DNA from 2 places in the Micromonospora sp. NPDC085948 genome. Region 2 is predicted to be linked to the other one. Evidence: riboswitches for the same ligand, from Rfam matches in the RefSeq annotation. Region 2 holds a riboswitch; the other holds the start of a gene.
What was found. A riboswitch is a leader RNA that binds a small molecule or an ion and turns the genes downstream of it on or off. The one in region 2 is predicted to bind S-adenosylmethionine.
Positions count from the first base shown of each region.

Region 1: another riboswitch for S-adenosylmethionine. It lies ahead of AB0O48_RS11710 (ABC transporter substrate-binding protein); the one in region 2 lies ahead of thrC (threonine synthase).

Region 1 is NZ_JBFBJW010000003.1:446,642-455,450, reverse strand. Features, by position in the region: gene AB0O48_RS11720 (amino acid ABC transporter ATP-binding protein) at 1-24, opposite strand, end outside; gene AB0O48_RS11715 (amino acid ABC transporter permease) at 24-800, opposite strand; gene AB0O48_RS11710 (ABC transporter substrate-binding protein) at 840-1,754, opposite strand; SAM riboswitch class IV at 2,036-2,147, opposite strand; gene AB0O48_RS11705 (amino acid transporter) at 2,234-4,192, opposite strand; gene corA (magnesium/cobalt transporter CorA) at 4,359-5,489, shown strand; gene AB0O48_RS11695 (hypothetical protein) at 5,505-5,690, opposite strand; gene AB0O48_RS11690 (MFS transporter) at 5,918-7,138, shown strand; gene AB0O48_RS11685 (TetR/AcrR family transcriptional regulator) at 7,219-7,881, opposite strand; gene AB0O48_RS11680 (SDR family NAD(P)-dependent oxidoreductase) at 7,965-8,765, shown strand.
Region 2 is NZ_JBFBJW010000002.1:286,045-294,853, reverse strand. Features, by position in the region: gene AB0O48_RS07115 (GNAT family N-acetyltransferase) at 1-346, shown strand, start outside; gene paaN (phenylacetic acid degradation protein PaaN) at 526-2,199, opposite strand; gene AB0O48_RS07105 (hypothetical protein) at 2,378-4,570, shown strand; gene AB0O48_RS07100 (GNAT family N-acetyltransferase) at 4,580-5,599, opposite strand; gene thrC (threonine synthase) at 5,975-7,261, opposite strand; SAM riboswitch class I at 7,272-7,407, opposite strand; gene AB0O48_RS07090 (DMT family transporter) at 7,551-8,519, opposite strand; gene AB0O48_RS07085 (metalloregulator ArsR/SmtB family transcription factor) at 8,611-8,809, shown strand, end outside.

The DNA of each region.
Region 1 (8,809 bases), on a different contig from region 2:
CGAGGTGGTCGTGTCGGTGGTCATCACCGGTGTCCTTCCGTCGCGACGTACGCCGAAGCGGTGTCGTCGTCGTCCTCGTCTGTCGGTGCGGTCGCCGGCCGGCCGTTGCGCAGCCGCCGGTCGATCCAGTTGACGACGTGCGTCAGTGGGACGGTCAACACCAGGTAACAGAGCCCGGCCAGCAGCAGCGCCGACTCGTTTCCGGTGGTGGCGGCGTAGTCCTGCCCGATCCGGAACAGCTCCCGTTGACTGGCCACCAGGCCGAGGAAGTAGACCAGGCTGGAGTCCTTGATCAGGGCGATGAGCTGATTCACCCAGGCCGGCAACACCCGCCGGATGCCCTGCGGGATGATCACCAGCCGCATCGCGTCGGTCCAGGAGAAGCCGAGGGCGCGGGCGCCCTCCAGTTGGGCGGCCTCCACCGACTGGATGCCGGACCGGAAGATCTCCCCGATGTACGCGGCCGCGATCAGCGACAGCGCCAGGATGCCCAACGGGTAGGGGTCCGGTCCCCAGACCTGCATGCCCAGCGGCGCCAGCCCGACGCCGATCAGCAGGATCGTCGCCGCGGCCGGAAGTCCTCGGAACACGTCGGTGTAGACCCGCGCCGGCCAGCGCAGCCAACGGCTGCGCGAGATGCCGGCGACGGCCAACAGCAGGCCCAGCACCGAGCCGAGCAGGGCGGCGGAGACCGCCAGGATCAGTGTGTTGGGCAACCCGACGGTCAGCATCTCGGGCAGCGCCTCGCGCATCGCGTCGATGTCGAAGAAGGTCTCCCACAGCGTGCTCAACGGATCCATCGGTCGCCTCTCCTACCGCCCTGCTCGCTCGTCACCGGGTCAGGACGCGGCCGACGCGGACGCCGACGGCACGGCCGACGCGGACGCCGACGGCTTCGACGACGTGCCCGACGCGGTCGGTGCCGACACGGTGCCGCTGCCCGGCGTGAAGTCCGCCGGGATCGGCCGACCGGGGTAGTACTGCGCCTGCAACCTGCTCCAGGTGCCGTCCGCGATGACCTCGTCGAGGCCCTTGTTCAGCGCCTCGCGCAGCTTGTCGCTGCCCTTGGCCACGGCGTACGCGGTCGGCGCCGGGCTGAGCTGCTTGGCCGCCACGGTGATCTTGCCGGTGCTGTCGGCGGCCGACTTCTCGCCGATTTCGGCCGGAGCGATCCACGCGTCGGCGGTGCCGGCCTTGAGCTGGTTGATCGCACCGTTGTAGTCCGGCACCCGGACCGGGTCGAGCTGCTGACCGGTGGCGTAGTCGTCCTGCACAGTGCCCTGCACCACCACGACCCGCTTGCCGGCGAGCTGGTCGAAGCCGGTGATCGGCGAGCCGGCCGGCACGTCCAGGCCGAAGTAGCCGAAGTCGTAGCCGTTGCCGAAGTCGACGGTCTTCTTGCGCGCCTCGGTGATGGTGATCGAGGAGCTGCCCACGTCGAACTTGTGGTTGTTGACCTGGGACAGCAGCGCGGAGAAGTCGGTGCCGACGAACTCGACAGTGAGGCCGAGCCTGCCGGCCACGGCGGTCAGCAGGTCGTTGTCGAAGCCGGTGAACCTGCCGTCCTTGAGGTACACGTTCGGCGGGGCGTCGGTCAGCGTGCCGGCCCGCAGCACGCCCGGCTGCGCCAGGCCGTACGGGTTGGCGGTGGCGTCGGACGAGGTGTCGTCGCCGCAGGCGGTGAGAGCGGTGGCGGCCAGGATCGTGGCCGCGCCCAGGGCTGCGGCACGGGTCAGGGCAGGAAGGATTCGCACGGGTGTCTCCGAAAGGGGTCATGTCTCGGCGGGCACGGACGTGTGCCGCCGACGGTGCGCCCGATGGGCGTACCGCTGGAAAGGCTCGGAAAAAGAGAGGTGTGCTAGTTAGTGCCGAGGGCCGCGTCGACACGCGGCGCTGCACATTCGCATCATGTCCACGTGCCGCCGCCGGGTCAGTGCCGGCGTGGGCTGACCGGCGCGGAGTTGCGCGACATCGGTCGGTGGGGCGGTGCTGAGGATGCGCATGGGTCTCCCGGGTCTGTGCTGACCTGGGTGCCAGGCCACGCTTGCACCGACGTCGTGCCGGTGCCTGGTCTTCACCCGGGGCACCCCACCGCGGAGGAGGGTTGCCGGCCAGCGAGCCGGGGCTTCGCGCTGGCACTCATGACCTGCAGCGAGGCTAGCAGCACGCACGGGTGGATCGTCCAGTCGTTATGACCACGCTCACCGTGCGCGGAGGATGCTCGGCCCGCAGGTCAGCCGGCGTGCACGTGCGGCCGGCGACACGGGTCGGGTTCCTGGCGGCGCAGGATCTCCCGGGTGACCGAGGCGATCGCGCCCTGCCCGAACGCCAGGTAGCGCAGGAAGTTGCGGGCCGGGCCGCCCTCGCTCCACTCGAAGTAGATGTGCGGTCGCCGCCCCGTGCGGTCGCGGATCTCCAGCAGCAGGACGGCGAGCGCGTTGGGCACCGAGGAGCTGGTCAGACTGAGCACCGCGAAGCTGTCGTCGGCCAGGCCGCCGCGTACCAGCAACTCGGTCTGGAAGTCCGACGGGTCGGTGACGTGCACCTCGACGAAGATCACGTCGCTGTCGTCGGGGAAGTCGTTGTCCGCCATCGTCTGTGCCAACTTCGCGCGGTACTCGGCCTCGTCGTGCCGGTCGGGCTCGTGGGCGACGAGCCGGATTCGCCGTCCGGCGCGTTCGTCGATCATCCGGGTGGCGACCGGATCCAGCTCGATCCGGTCCACCCGCAGCTCGTAGGCCCGAGACACCCGGGACAGCACCGAGACCACGATGATCCCGCCGATGAAACAGGCCGCGATCTTGACGCCGTCGGGGCGTTCCACCACGTTCGCCAGGGTGGTGTAGACGAAAACCACCGCGATGACGCCGAACGCGACGGTGCGACCGCGCTGACGCCGCCGGGCCGCCGCGAGCGTCACCGCCGTCGCCGCGGACGTGATCAACACCAGCACACCTGTTGCGTACGCGCCGCCCTGCGCGTCCACGCTGGCATCGAAGACGACCGTGATCAGGAAGGCCACCGTGGTGAAGACCAGCACGAGCGGCCGGACGGCCCGCGCCCAGGCCGGTGCCATGCCGTAGCGGGGCAGGTAACGGGGGACGAGGTTGAGCAGTCCGGCCATCGCCGACGCCCCCGCGAACCACAGGATCCCGATGGTGGACAGGTCGTAGACGGTGCCGAACACCTCCCCGAGGTGCTGGTGCGCCAGGTAGGCCAGCGCCCGGCCGTTCGCCGGCCCGCCCGGCCGGAAGTCCTCCGCCGGGATCAGGATGGTGGTCGTCACGCTGCTGGTGATCAGGAAGACACTCATGATCACCGCGGCGGTGGTGAGCAGCCGGCGCGCGCCGCGGATCCGGCCCAACGGTCGATCCTCGGAGTCCTGTGGGTCGCCCCGTACGCTCGGCATCACGGCCACCCCGGTCTCGAAGCCGGACAGGCCCAACGCCAGTTTCGGAAAGACCAGCAGCGACAACCCGACCACCAGCCAGGGATCGCCGTGCCCGGTGGTCAGCATGGTCGTCCAGTCCCCGACGGCGCTCGGGTGCGTCACCACCCGCCACAGCGCGTCGACCACCACCACCGCGTTCAGCGCCAGGTAGGCCGCCACCAGCACGACGGCGATGCCGATGGCCTCGGTGAATCCCTTGAGGAACACCGCGCCCAACAGGGCCACCAGCAGCAGCGTGACAAGTACCTCGTGCCCCTTGAACCCGTCCGGCCAGAACGGGTTCTCGTCGATGTGCGCGGTCGCGTCGGCGGCCGACAGGGTGATGGTGATGATGAAGTCGGTGGCCGCGAAACCGAGCAGCACCAGCACCAGCAACTTGCCCGGCCAGTAGCTCAGCAGGCGTACCAACATCGCGATGGAACCCTCACCGTGCGGGCTCTCCACGGCCACCCGCCGGTAGACCGGCAGGGCGCCCAGCAGCGTCACCAGCACCAGCACCAGGGTCGCCACCGGCGACAGCGCCCCGGCGGCCAGCGCCGCGATGCCCGGCTGGTAGCCCAGGGTGGAGAAGTAGTCGACGCCGGTCAGGCACATCACCTTCCACCACGGATGCTGCCGGTGCTCCGGCGGGCGTCCGTGCGGCCCCGGGTGCCGCACGGCGTGGTCCGAGCCCGCGTCGAGCAACCACCCCCGCAGCCGACCGCCGCGTCTGTCCACCTCCATCGGCGCGTCCCCCGTCATCCGCCCATGGTCACCGTGAGTATCCGCCCGTCGGGCCGCGCCCGTCCCCGGGTGCCCGGAACCCACCCGTCGGCGGGCTGGTTTCGGGTCGTGGGCACGGGGGATGCAGCCCTCCCGGATCGGCGGGAGCGCACCGGGCCGGACGGCGCCGGGGGAGGGGACAGGCATGGTCGGTGGCCGTCGATTCCGCCCCGGTGGTGGCTTCGGTCGCCAACTTGACGAGCACGACAGCACCGACGGCGTGCCGCCGTCGACGGTGTCGCCCGACCCGCCCACCGGCGGTCTGGTGGACAGCGCGGTCTACGTCCGAGGGCACCGCTTCGCCTCACCGTCCGGGCTCGCCGAGACGTACCGCTGCCTGCAGGAGCAGGACGCCGCGATGGCCTGGATCGGGTTGTACCGGCCCGACATCGAGCAGATCACCTCGCTGGCCCGGGAGTTCCGGCTGCACGACCTGGCGGTCGAGGACGCGATCAACGCCCACCAGCGCCCCAAGCTGGAACGGTACGGGCACACCCTGTTCGTGGTGCTGCGCGCCGCCCGCTACGACGACCTGCGCGAGGAGGTCGAGTTCTCCGAGCTGCACCTGTTCATCGGGCCGGGCTTCGTGGTCACCGTCCGGCACGGTGAGGTCCCGGACCTGGCCGCGGTGCGGCGGCGGATGGAGACCGACGCGCCGATGCTCGCCCGGGGACCGGAGGCGGTCCTGTACGCGATCCTCGACCAGGTCGTCGACGGGTACGCGCCGGTGGTGGCCGGGCTGGAGAACGACATCGACGAGATCGAGACCCAGGTGTTCGGCGGCGACCCGAACGCCAGCCGGCGCATCTACGGCCTGAGCCGCGAGGTCATCCAGTTCCAGCGGGCCGCCCGGCCCCTGCTCGCCGTACTCGACGCACTTGCCGACGGCGCCAGCAGTGCCGGCACGGACGAGGAGCTGCGCCGCTACCTGCGGGACGTGACCGACCACCTGACCCAGGTGGTGGAGCGGGTGGACGGTTTCCGGCACCTGTTGCAGAACATCCTCACCGTCAACGCCACCCTCGTCTCGCAGCAGCAGAACGAGGAGATGCGCAGCCTGACCGCGGCGAGCTACGCGCAGAACGAGGAACTGAAGAAGGTCTCGTCCTGGGCGGCGATCCTGTTCGCACCGACACTCATCGGCACCGTGTACGGGATGAACTTCGTCCACATGCCGGAGTTGAACTGGCGTTTCGGCTATCTGTTCGCGTTGCTGCTGATGCTGCTGGTCTGCGGCACCCTCTACGTGATCTTCAAGCGGCGCGGCTGGCTGTGAGCCACCCGCCCCGGATCACTCGATGCCGCGCAGGATGTGCCGTTCGTCCTCGACGTCGTCGTCACCGGCGGCGATCCGGCCGAGAAGGACGGCCGCGGCCCAGATCGTCAGCGGCGTCGCCGCCCCGGTCATGCCGCCGCCGGTCCGGTCGTCCCGGGCCTGGCTCCGCTCCGCACGTGCTGGTCTGCGCTGAGCCTGCATGGGCCCCGCCTCTCCTCGTCGACGCCGTCGTCGGTGGCGCGGCGTCAGCGCGCCACCGGTCGGGCGATCCACGCGCTGGCGGGTCACACCGGTACGACAGCCACCTCGAACTTTCCCACGCCCGGCCGTATTCGCACCGCTTGTTTTCGGGTTTCCGACTGCGGCCTGCCAAACCGGACATAACGCATCAGCGTTGTCGAGAGTGGTCGACTGGGTAGGGAGACCGGGTGAGCCGAGCTGCGGAGATGGTCTCGTCCGTCGTCCCCGCTCGCCGAGCGTTGCCCCGCTACCTCGTCGCCGCGACGCTCGCCCGAGGCGCGGACGCCGGCGGGGCGGTGGGAGTGGTGCTGCTGGCCACCCTGCCGGCGGTGGGGGCGACCCGTCCGGCGCTGCTCGGCGGGTTGTTGGCCACCTGCCTGACGGCACCGCACCTGCTCGGGCCGCTGCTGGCCCGGTGGCTGGACCGGGCCGAGGACGGCCGGGGCCGGCTGGCCGTCGGCTTCGTCACGTACGCCGCGGCGGTCGCGGCGGCCGGGCTGCTGCTCGGTCGGGTGCCCGTCGGCGTGCCCGTGGCCCTGCTGATCGCGGCCGGGGCTTGCGGGCCGCTGCTGACCGGGGGACTGAGCAGCCGGCTCGCCGCGCTGCTCGCTCCGGACGAGCGGGCGCAACGTCGGGGTCAGGGCTGGGACGCGGTGACGTACGGGATCGGCGCCAGCGCCGGCCCGGCCGTGGTGGCGACCCTCGCCGCGCTGGTCGGCCCCCGGATGTCGCTGGTCGGGTTGGGCGCCGCCACCCTGCTCGCGGCGGCCCTGGTGGGCACACTGCCGCCGCGGGTGCCCGCTCGGGACTCGCCAGCGCGGGTCGGGCCACCGGCGCGGGGCGCGCTGCGGGCCGTGCTCGGCCCCGGGCCGCTGCGCCGGGTCACCGGGGTCACCACGGTCGCCGCGCTGACCGGTGGGGCGATCTCGGTGCTTGCCGTCGCGCTGGCAGCGGACCTCGGCCGGCAGACGGTCTCCGGTGCGCTGCTGGCGGCGGTCTACGGCGGTGGAAACCTCGCCGCCGCGCTTCTGGTCACGGCGTTCCCGCTGACCGGTGCGCCGGAGCGACTCACCGTCCGCTGGGCGGCCCTCGGCGCGGTGGGGATCGCGCTCTGCGCGGCCGTGCCCAGCTTTCCGTTGGCGGTCGTCGCGTTCGCCCTGGCCGGGGCAGCGACCGCGCCGCTCTTCGCGGCCACCCTGGCGGCTCGATCGGCGTACGCGCCGGACGCCGTGCGGGCGCAGGTGTTCGTGTCGACGGCGGCGATCAAGGTTGCCGCCGCCTCGCTCGGCACCGGGTTGGCCGGGGTGCTCGCCCCGCTGGGTCCGCGCCTGCTGTTGGTCGCCGGAGCGTCGGTCACGCTTGCCGCGGCGACGGGGGCGACGGTGTCACGGCGGCGAAGCGACCGGTGACGCGACCGAGGGCCGGTCAGAGCGCCTGGCCGGCGGGGTGGGCAGAACGGTTGATGGCGTTGCCGCCGCGGAGCACGATCTCACTCGGATGGCCGGTGGGGACGAGCTCCGGGGCTGGTCGCATCGGGTGCGGCATCGCCGCCGCTGGTCGCCGGCGGTGCGGTGACGAGGGCATTCATCAGATCGCGCAGTTGTCGGGTCAGAGCGCCCTGATCCATGCCGGTGAGTGCGGGGGTCGCGATGACCTTTCGCATCAGCCACACTCCGGCGATCAGGGAGAGAAGTAGTTCCGCGCGTGGGGCGGCGTCGGGCCCAGGCAGACTGTCGGTCAGGTGCCGTCCGACGTGTTTCTCGATCCCCGCACGGATGATCTCGGCGGCCCGTGGATTGGCTACGGATCGCAGCATCAGCACGAACGGGTCCAGGTCGTCTGCCTCTGGCGCGGTCCGCGCAGCCAACCTGGTCGCCGTCTGTTCGCTCAGCACGCTGGGGTCGTCGCTGACGACTGTTCGCGGAGCGAACGAGCGGTCGACTGCCTCGGCGAACAGCTGTTCCTTGGAGCCGAAGTAGCGGTTGACCAGCATTGCGGTCACTCCGGCGCCTCCGGCGACCTCGCGTACGCCGGCGCCGTCGTAGCCCAGGCGGGTGAACGCCTCTATCGCCGAGTTCAGGATCGCCTCGCGGGTGGCGCCCGCATCGCGCCGGCGGGGGGCGTCACCGGATTCGTCTGTGTCTGCCGTCACGTCTACGAGTGTAGACTACTGCGATCCACGATGTCTACAGTCGTATACATAGCAGCCTGACGCCGAGAGAGAAGGAGAATCTGATGGACCTGCAGCTGATTGGCAAGCGCGCCCTGGTGACCGGTTCGAGCTCCGGGCTCGGTGAGGCGATGGCGCGGCTGCTCGCCGCCGAAGGCGCCCAGGTGGTCGTGCACGGGCGGAGCGAGAAGCGGGCAACGGCGGTGGCCGAGGCGATCCGCGCAGTCGGCGGAAAAGCGGACATCGCGCTCGGTGATCTCACCACGGACGAGGGTGCGGACGCGGTTGCCACGGCGGCTCTGTCCGGAGGGCCGGTCGACATCCTGGTCAACAACGCTGGCGCCTACAAGCACCTGTCCTGGACCGATGCGACGCCGGACTCCTGGCGCGAGACCTACGAGGGCAACGTCATCTCCGGCGTACGGATGATCCAGCGACTTGTGCCTGGCATGCGCGAGCGTGGCTGGGGGCGCGTCATCACCATTGGTGGCGGCCTCGCGACCCAGCCGTTGTTCCAGCATCCGCAGTACAACGCCACCCTCGCCGCCCGACACAACCTGGCGGTGTCACTCGCCCGGGAGTTGAAGGGCACCGGAGTGACCTCCAACATCGTCGCGCCCGGAGCGATCCTCGTCGAGGCCGTCAAGGACCTGCTGATCGAGATTGCCCCGGAGCGGGGCTGGGGCGAGACCTGGGAGCAGATCGAGCAGGGCGCGACGAACGAGCTGGTGCCCAACGACATCGACCGACTCGGCCGGCCGGAGGAGATCGCCGCGGCGGTCGCCTTCCTCGCGAGCCCGCTGGCCGGCTACATCAGTGGCGCCAACATCCGCGTCGACGGCGGCACCATCCGCAACGTCACCTGACCCCCGCAGCCATCATCGCGGCCACGACGTGACGTCCGTGCGGC
Region 2 (8,809 bases):
CACCGCGACCGGCCCCGGCAACGCGCAGTTCATCGCCGACCCGGGTGGCCGGCTCGTCGGACACGCCGGTGGCACGGTCTCTCCGGGCGAACCCGGGCTCACCGTGATCTACGCGGTCTACGTCACGCCGGCCTGGCGGGGGCACGGGCTGCTCGGTGAGCTGATCGACGGGGTGGCCGCCTGGTCACGCGCCTGCGGCCGAGGGGAGTTGCTGCTGGAGGTGGTGGTCGGCAACGACCGCGCCTACCGCGCCTACCAACGGCTGGGCTTCAAAGACACCGGGGTACGCGTCCCCCACCCCACCATCCCCGCACTGACCGAACTACAAATGCGCCGCCCCGCCTAACCCCGAAAACCGGAAACCCATCCCACGGCAAAACCCCGGTGCTGCTGCCCCAAAGCCGGCAGCGCCTGAGGACAGCCTGCCCACAACAGGTTTCCGGGGGGAGCCCGCCCGCGGAAGGATCAAGCCTGACCGCCTGGAGCGGGTGGGCTCCCCCCGGAAACCCCAACCGCAACTAAAAATCAGACGTGACGCCGCGACTGCACGATCCGGAACCGGTTGGCCACGTACGCCCCGTCGGTCAGCGCGGCGTTGGCCGCCGCGTTGGCGCCACTGCCGTGGAAGTCGGAGAACGCCGCCGACTGGTTCACGAAGACCCCGCCGGTCAGGTTGCAGGACAGGTGCACCCCGACCTCGACCGCGACCGCCTCGGTGGCGTCCAGCACGGCCTCGTCGGTGGAGTAGACCCCCGCGGTGAGCGCGCCCTTCTCGCCGACCGTGCGGCACAGCAGCTCCAGGCTGTGCGCGGTGGAGTCGGTCGCGATGGCGAACGAGATCGGCCCGAACCACTCCCGGCCGTACGTCTCCGCGTCGTCCGGGGTCAGCTTCACGATCGTCGGGGTACGCACCACCGCGTCGGCGTACGACGGGTGGGCCACGGCCCGTGACTCCAGCACCGGCTCGCCCACCTTGGTGACCTCGGCCAGCCGCTCCAGCACCCCGTCGTTGACGATGGCGCCGGTCAGCTCGACGCCCCGGGCCGGGTCGGCGGTGAGCTTGCCGACGGCGGCGGCGATCCCGCCGGCCACCTCGTCGAAGCTCTTGTGCCCCTGGTCGGTCTCGATGCCGCCGGCCGGGATGAGGATGTTCTGCGAGGTGGTGCACATCTGACCGCTGTAGAGGGTCAGCGTGAAGCCCAGGTTGCGGCACATGCCGGCGAAGTCGTCGGTGGAGTCGATGACGACCGTGTTGAGGCCGGCCTTCTCGGTGTAGACCGACGCCTGCCGGGCGTGCGTCTCCAGCCAGTCGCCGTACTCGGTGGAGCCGGTGAAGTCGACGATCTTCACGGCGCGGTGCAGGGCCAGGTCGCTGGCGAGCTTCTCACCGGGCGCCTCGGCCGCCAGCATGATCAGGTTCGGGTCGAACCCGGCCTCGGCCAGCACCTCCCGGGCGTACTTCACGGTGATGGCCAGCGGCAGCACCGCGCGCGGGTGCGGCTTGACGAGCACCGGGTTGCCGGTGACCAGCGAGGCGAACAGCCCCGGGTACGAGTTCCAGGTCGGGAAGGTGTTGCAGCCGATCACCAGCGCCACCCCACGCGGCACCACGTGGAACGTCTTGGTCATCCGCAGCGGGTCGCCCTTGCCGGCGGCCTTCTCCCAGCCGGCCGTGCCCGGGTGCCTGGTCATCTCGGCGTACGCGTACGCCAGCGCCTCCAGCGCCCGGTCCAGCGCGTGCGCGCCGCCGGCCTGGAAGGCCATCACGAACGCCTGCCCGCTGGTGAACTGCACCGCGTTGGCCAGCTCGAAGATGTGCTTGTGCAGCCGGTCGAGGATCTCCAGGCAGACCCCCACGCGGGCCTGCGGGCCGGCGTCGCGCCAGGCCGGCAGCGCGGCGGAGGCGGCGTCGATCAGCTCGCCGGGGCCGGCGTGCGGGTAACGCACCGCCAACTCCACCCCGAACGGGCTCGTCTCGGTGGCGACCCGAGCGCCGGTGCCCGGCTGGTCGAGCGGGAAGTCACCACCGAGGTACGCCTCGAAGGCGGCCTTGCCGTCGGCGGCGGCGGTCTCGCCGTACACCCGGGGGCTGGGAGATTCGGGATAGGCGGACCAGTAGCCCCGCTCCGTGATCGCGGTCAGCGCACGGTTGAGGGTGTCGGCGTGCCTGTCGTACAGGGGCTGCGGGGTCTCCGTCATGCCCGCCATCATGCCGCAGTCCGGTCCGCGAGCAGTAGCGCGAATGCCCGACAGCGACTCATGCCGCAGTCCGGTCCGCGAGCAGTAGCGCCAATGCCCGACAGCACCGGGGTTGCCCGGGCCGGCAGCGGGTAACCGCGGGCCTCCAGCCAGGAAGCCGGCCAGGAAAGGGCGGCAGGTGAGGATCACCGAGATCCGGGTGCACGGGGTCGCCAACAAGGGGCCGGAGGCGATCCTCGACCGCCCGATCGTCACGCGGGTCGCGGGAGACGACAACGCCGGCTTCTACCGGCCGCGGCCCGGCTACGGTCCCCAGTCGGATCGCGACGGGGTGGCGGTTGAGGCGTACCGCTGGAGCCGGCTGACCGGCGGCACGGCGACCCGGACGTTCTCCCTGGTCCTCCTCCTGCCGTTCATGCTCAGCAACATCGCGGTGTGGATGCTGCCGGTCACCGGTCGCGGCGGCCACGCCGCCCAGGCGCTGTGCCGGCTGCTGGCCGCGACGATGACCGCGATGTACGTGCTGTCCACCGTCGGGGTGTCCCTCGACCTGATCGCCTGGCAGTGCGCGGCCTACCCGAGGTGCCTGGAGGGGCGGCGGGAACTGTCCTGGCTGGGCGACGTGCCCCCGGGGCAGCGGCTCGCGCTGCTGGCCGCACTGCCGATCATCGCGATCGTCCTGATCTGGCGGCTCGGTGCCCGGACCTGGCAACTCCCCGAGGACAGCGACCACGCGCCCGGGGTGGGTGCGGACCGGCTCGACGCGCCCGCCTTCTGGGACACCCGCTCGCTGCTGCGCCGCCTGCGCTCCGTGCACGTCGCGGTGGCGCTGGGCACGCTCGATGTGACTCTGCTGCTGGCTCTGGCGCCGCACGACGCCACCCTGCCCGGCTGGCTGCTGCTGGCCGCGGTCGTGGCGCTGCTCGCCGGCGCGGTGGTGCTGCTCTGCCGGCCGGCGATAGAGCGGGGCGGAGAGCAGGACCAGCGGAGTTCGCGGACGATCCGCTGGGTGGCCGTCGCGCTCACCGCGCTGACCCTGGGGTACGCGTTGCTGCCACGGCCGCCCTGGACGGCCGAGGGGATGTTGCCGGGGTACGGGATGCTGGCCGCCGGGCTGTTCGCCGGGCAGGTGGTGCTGCTCGCGATGCTCGGCCTGGTGGTCGTGGTGCAGCGCCGTTCCCTTCCCCGCCCCCTCTTTCGGCTGGCCGGGGTGGGCGCGCCGGTGCTGATAACCGTCGCGATCGGGTTGGGCGTCGCCTACGACTCGGGCTTGACCTACGGGCTCGCCGAGTATCTGGACCGTGGTTCCAGCCCGACGCCGGCAAGGCCGCTGCCGCCTGGTGCGCCTCCGCTGTCGCCGCCGATTGCCTTCCGCTGGGCCACCCTCGGCTTCTCCCTCGCCGTGCTCCTGGTGGTGGTGACGGCCCTGCTCCGACCCCGGATCGGCCGGGATCGTCGCCGCCGGGAGGCCGAGGAACTGGTTCGGCAGGACTATCCGGAGGCCTCCCGGGCGGCCCCGGAACGGGTCCGGGCCGTCCGCGACGCGATCATGCGCGCCCGACTCACGGATCGGCTCGGGCCGCTGCTGGCCACCGCGTACGTGGTGTTGGCGCTACTCACTCTCGCGGCGGCGGGGCTCTCGGTGATCGGTCCCGGGCCGGGTGCGCTCGCCCTGCGCCTCGGCGGCGAGCCGCTGGCCCGCCCGGTGATCTTCGTGACCGACCTGGGCGCCCTGCTGATCGGACTGTTCGCCACGGTCCTCGCGGTGATGGGACTCGTTGCCTACCGATCCGGCGCGATCCGGCTGGTCGGGGTGCTCTGGGAGCTGGCCACCTTCTGGCCGCGTGCCGCACACCCGCTCGCCCCGCCGTGCTACGTCGAGCGGGCCGTCCCGGAGTTGACCCGCCGGATCGGGCAGCTCACCGTCGACGGGAACGCGGTGGTGCTGTCCGGGCAGAGTCACGGCAGCGTGCTCGCGGCGGTGACGGTCCTCCAACTCCCCGACCACTGCCGCCAGCGGGTGGCCCTGCTCACCTACGGCACCCCGCTCGGCAACCTGTACCGGCGGATCTTCCCCGCGTACGTCAGCGACGAGATGTTGCGCGAGGTCGGCAGCCGGTTGGCCTGGCGGTGGATCAACCTGTGGCGGTACACCGACGCGGTGGGCGGACCGGTGTTCGACCCGCCCATCGACGGACCCGACGACCCGGCCGCCCACGTCGACCGTCGGGTACGGGATCCGAAGGGACTCCTCATTCCACCGACGGACACCGTGCCCCCTCCGGTGCAGGGCCACCGGTACACGCCGGACGACGACTTCCAGGCCGCGATCCGCGAGCTGGTCGAGCGCTGGGAACGGCCGGACGGGTGACCGCCCGGGTCAGAGCGTGAGCTGCCAGTCGGTCCAGGAGTCCACCGGGCGGAAGCCGAGCTGCTCGTTGATCGCCACCATGTAGCCGTTGCTGGCCGCGTTCCAGGTGTCGATCACGCGGACCGCCGGCTCGTGGGTGAGCAGGTGGTGCAGGTTCTCGGCCTTGGCGATGAGGCCGAGCCGGTGCCCACGGTGGGCCGGGTCGACGATGGTGATCTGCTGGTACGCGTGCCAGTCGGCGGAGGCGCCCACGTCCAGCAGGGTCCAGGCGACCAGCCGGCCGGTCGCCTCGTGGCGCATTCCGAGGTGGTAGCGCCGCCGGCCCCGGGCGTCGAACGCCCGCTCGTTGCCGCGGATGCGCTCGGCGTCCACCTGCTCCGGCTCCCACTGCACGTCACCCATGGGCGCGTCCATCATCAGCCGGCCGTCGAGGTAGGCGATGTCCGCGACGTACTCCTGCGGGGTCGCTCCCTGCCAGCAGACCGATCGGTAGCCCTCGGCCCGCGGTTGGGCCTCGGCCAGCGCCGCCCGGAGCGCGATCCGGTCGATCTCGTCGACAACGAGCCGGCGGCGTACCTCGGCGAGGGCGGGCTGGGCGCCGGTGGCGGCGGCGAACGCGTCGCCCGCCCCGCTTCGGGCCGGCCCGCCGGGCAGCGCGGAGACGGCCATCGCGACCATCCGCTTGCGGCCGCGCTCGCGGAGCAGGCGCACCCCGTACTCGTGCAGCGCCCGCCCGACGCCTTGCCGCCGCAGATCGGGATGCACGGTCAGCTCCGCGCCGGCGTTGTCGGTGTTGTCGAGGTAGGGCAGGTCCAGTTGGAGGTGACCGGCCGGCACCCCGTCGAGCCGGGCCAGCGCCCAGAGCGACTCGACACCGGGCATCGGCGTGTGGAAGATCGCGTCGAAGCGTCGCCGGCAGAAGGGTGGAAGGTCCGGCAGATCGGCGTCTTTGGCCGCCGCGCCGATCAGGTACGCCTCGTCGACCGCGGCTCGGTCGGTGCCGTCGAACGACGCGATCGTGATGCTCATGGCGCTGAGCGTGCGCCCGGAAAAGCGATCGGGCCAGCGAATTACTCGCTGGCCCGATCGAACGTGGTCGGGAGGGACACTCGCACAACGCCTCCGGCGTTGGGTCGCAAGAACTTCAAAAGTCTTCGGCGAAATGCCCTCCCGCACGGAGCATCTTGCGCCGTCCGGTTCCTGCCGTCAAGTCCGCAGCGGCGGGTTTTCCACACTCACAGCGAAATCTCAGTCACAGAGTGATCCACTCGGATTTCCTGGGAACGGGGTGTCCGGGCCGGACGGACACCGCGCCTTCCAGGAACCCGAGTGGATCAACCCCAACCGACCGACGGCCGCCGGCGAACGGCCACGGGCCGGCCGGCGAGCGGGTGGCGGGGTGGGTCAGCCGAGGAGGCCGGCGTCGCGGGCGGCGCGCAGCGAGGGCTTGATGTGGTGGGTCGGTCCGACCTGGCCGGCCACCGCGTCGACGGTCTTCAGACCTTCGCCGGTGTTGAACACCACGGTCTCCGCGGTCGGGTCGAGCCGACCGGATTCGACGAGCTTGCGGAGCACCGCCACGGTCACCCCGCCCGCGGTCTCGGCGAAGACGCCCGTGGTGCGGGCCAGATCGCGGATGCCGGCGCGGATCTCGTCGTCGTCGGCGTACTCCATCCAGCCGCCGGTGCGGCGGACCGCCTCCAGCGCGTAGACGCCGGCGGCCGGGTCGCCGATGTTGAGCGACTTGGCGATGCCGGTGGGCTTGACCGGGATGATCGTGTCGGTGTCCGCGTGCAGCGCGGTGGCGATCGGGTTGCAACCCGCGGACTGGGCGCCGAAGACCTTCCAGCCGCCGGCCGGCGCCTCGACCAGGCCGATCTCCACCAGCTCGGAGAACGCTTTGTCGATCTTGGTGAGCAGCTCGCCGCTGGCCATCGGGATGACCACCTGCGCCGGGATGCGCCAGCCGAGCTGCTCGGCCACCTCGTAGCCGAGGGTCTTGGAGCCCTCCGCGTAGTACGGCCGGACGTTCACGTTGACGAACGCGGTGTCCTCGAACTCGTCGGTCTCCACCAACTCGCCGCAGAGCCGGTTGACGTCGTCGTACGAGCCGTCGATCGCGACCAACTCGCCGCCGTAGACGGCGGTGGTGATGACCTTGCCCTGCTCCAGGTCACTGGGGATGAAGACCACCGAGGGCACCCCGGCACGGGCGGCGTGCGCGGCCACCGAGTTGGCCAGGTTGCCGGTCGACGCGCAGGCGAACCGGGTGAAGCCGAGCGCCTTCGCGGCGGTGAGGGCCACCGAGACGACCCGGTCCTTGAAGGAGTGGGTCGGGTTGGCGCTGTCGTCCTTGACCCACAGCGGCGCGGTGATGCCCAGCTCGGCGGCGAGGTGCGGGGCCGCCACCAGTGGGGTCAGTCCCGGGTCGAGGGTGACCCGGCTGGCTGGGTCCTGCCCGGCGGGGAGCAGTGCGGCGTAGCGCCAGATGTTCTCCGGGCCGGCCTCGATCTGCTCACGGGTGACGGTGGCCAGGGCGGCGATGTCGTAGTCGACTTCGAGGGGGCCGAAACACTCGTAGCAGGCGTGCTGGGCGACGAGCGGGTAACGGGCCGAGCAGGCCCGACAGACCAGGGCGCGGGCGGGGCTGGCGGAGGTGTCGATGCCGGAGGCGGCGAGCGTCGACGTCATGTCGAGAGTCCTCTCATCTTTCCCCACATCGCACGGTGCGGCGGGGACGGAATTGGCACCTGCCCCGCGGGTCGCTCAGCGGTGAGCGCGCAGGGTGGTTGCCGGGGCGTCGTCGGGCCGTATCCCTCAGCCCCTCTGGATGAGGTATGCAGTTGTGCCGTCGAGTCTAGGCAACTATCTGCGTCGCCTCCACCGCGGATCCCACGCTGTGAGCCGAACAACTCAGCGAGTCACCGGCGGCGGCGCCTCCCGTCCCCAACTGCGGGGCCCGGGGGCGCCGGCAGGTGGGTCAGCGGGCGCTCACCGCGACCGGGTCGACCACGGCGATCTGGTCCGTGGTCGCGGTCGACTGCGGCGGGGACGAGGGCCGGATCCGAGGCCGGGTGGCGAGGTTCGCGGCGACCAGCGCACCGATCGTGATGGCGGCTCCGACCAGCTCGATGGGCTCCGGGCGGTAGCCGCGGGCGATCTGCACCGCGAAGGTGGTGACCGGGACCAGGTTCATGAACAGCGCCGCGTTGGCGGCACCGAGCCGCTGCACACCGGTGTTCCAGGCCAGGACCGCGATGACCGCGCCGACGACCACCGCGTACGCCAACTGTGGGGTGACCGCCGCGAGGTCGGCGGCGGCCGGCGCGTGCTGCCAGCCGACGGCGTCCGCGCCGATGCTCGTGACCAGCATGGCCGCCGTGCCGGCGAGCGCCGTCAGGGTGGTGAAGCGCAGCGGGGACCAGTCGCCGAACCGGCTGGCACCGTGTGTGTAGATGCCCCAGCCGAGGACCGCGCCGATCATCATCAGCCCACCGAGACCGAACTGGCCGAGCCCGGCCAGGCTCCCGCGGGTGATCACCAGGCCGACTCCGAGGAGCGCCACCAGGGAGAGGGCCAGCAAGAGCGGCTTCGGCCGTACGCCGTCGCGCGCCCAGCGGACCAACTGGGTGATCAGCGGGGTGGTGGCCACGAACAGGGCGATCTGCTGCGGGGCGGCGTGTTCGAGCGCCAGGTTGGTGAGCACGTTGAAGCCGGCGAAGCCGACCACGCCGAGCAGCACGATCTCGCCCGTCCGGCCGCCGTGCCGCAGCGCGCCGGAACCTTCGCGGAGCAGCAGGATCGCGACCAGGATGGCGCTGGCGAGCAGGTAGCGGGCGGTGGTGAGGTTGAGCGGGTCGACCCGGGTCAGCGCACTGGCCAGGACCGGGAACATCACGCCCCAACCGAGCACGGCGAGCAGCGGGTAGGCGGCGGCACGGGGTCGCATCGTCAGCTCCAATGTTCGAGTATCGTCGAACCAACGACACCGACCCTAGGGCGTTGTTCGAGAGTTGTCGAACAAGGGTTACACTGGTCACATGGAGCCGCACGAACCCGACCTGACCGACGTACCGGTCACCACCGTGCTGGCCGCACTCGCCGACGACGTGCGGCTACAGATCGTGCGGGCGCTTGTCGAGAATGGCGAGGCGGCCTGCGGCAGCTTCGACTTCGGCGTTTCCAAGGCGACCCGCAGCCACCACCTCAAGGTGCTGCGCGAGGCCGGCCTGACCCGGA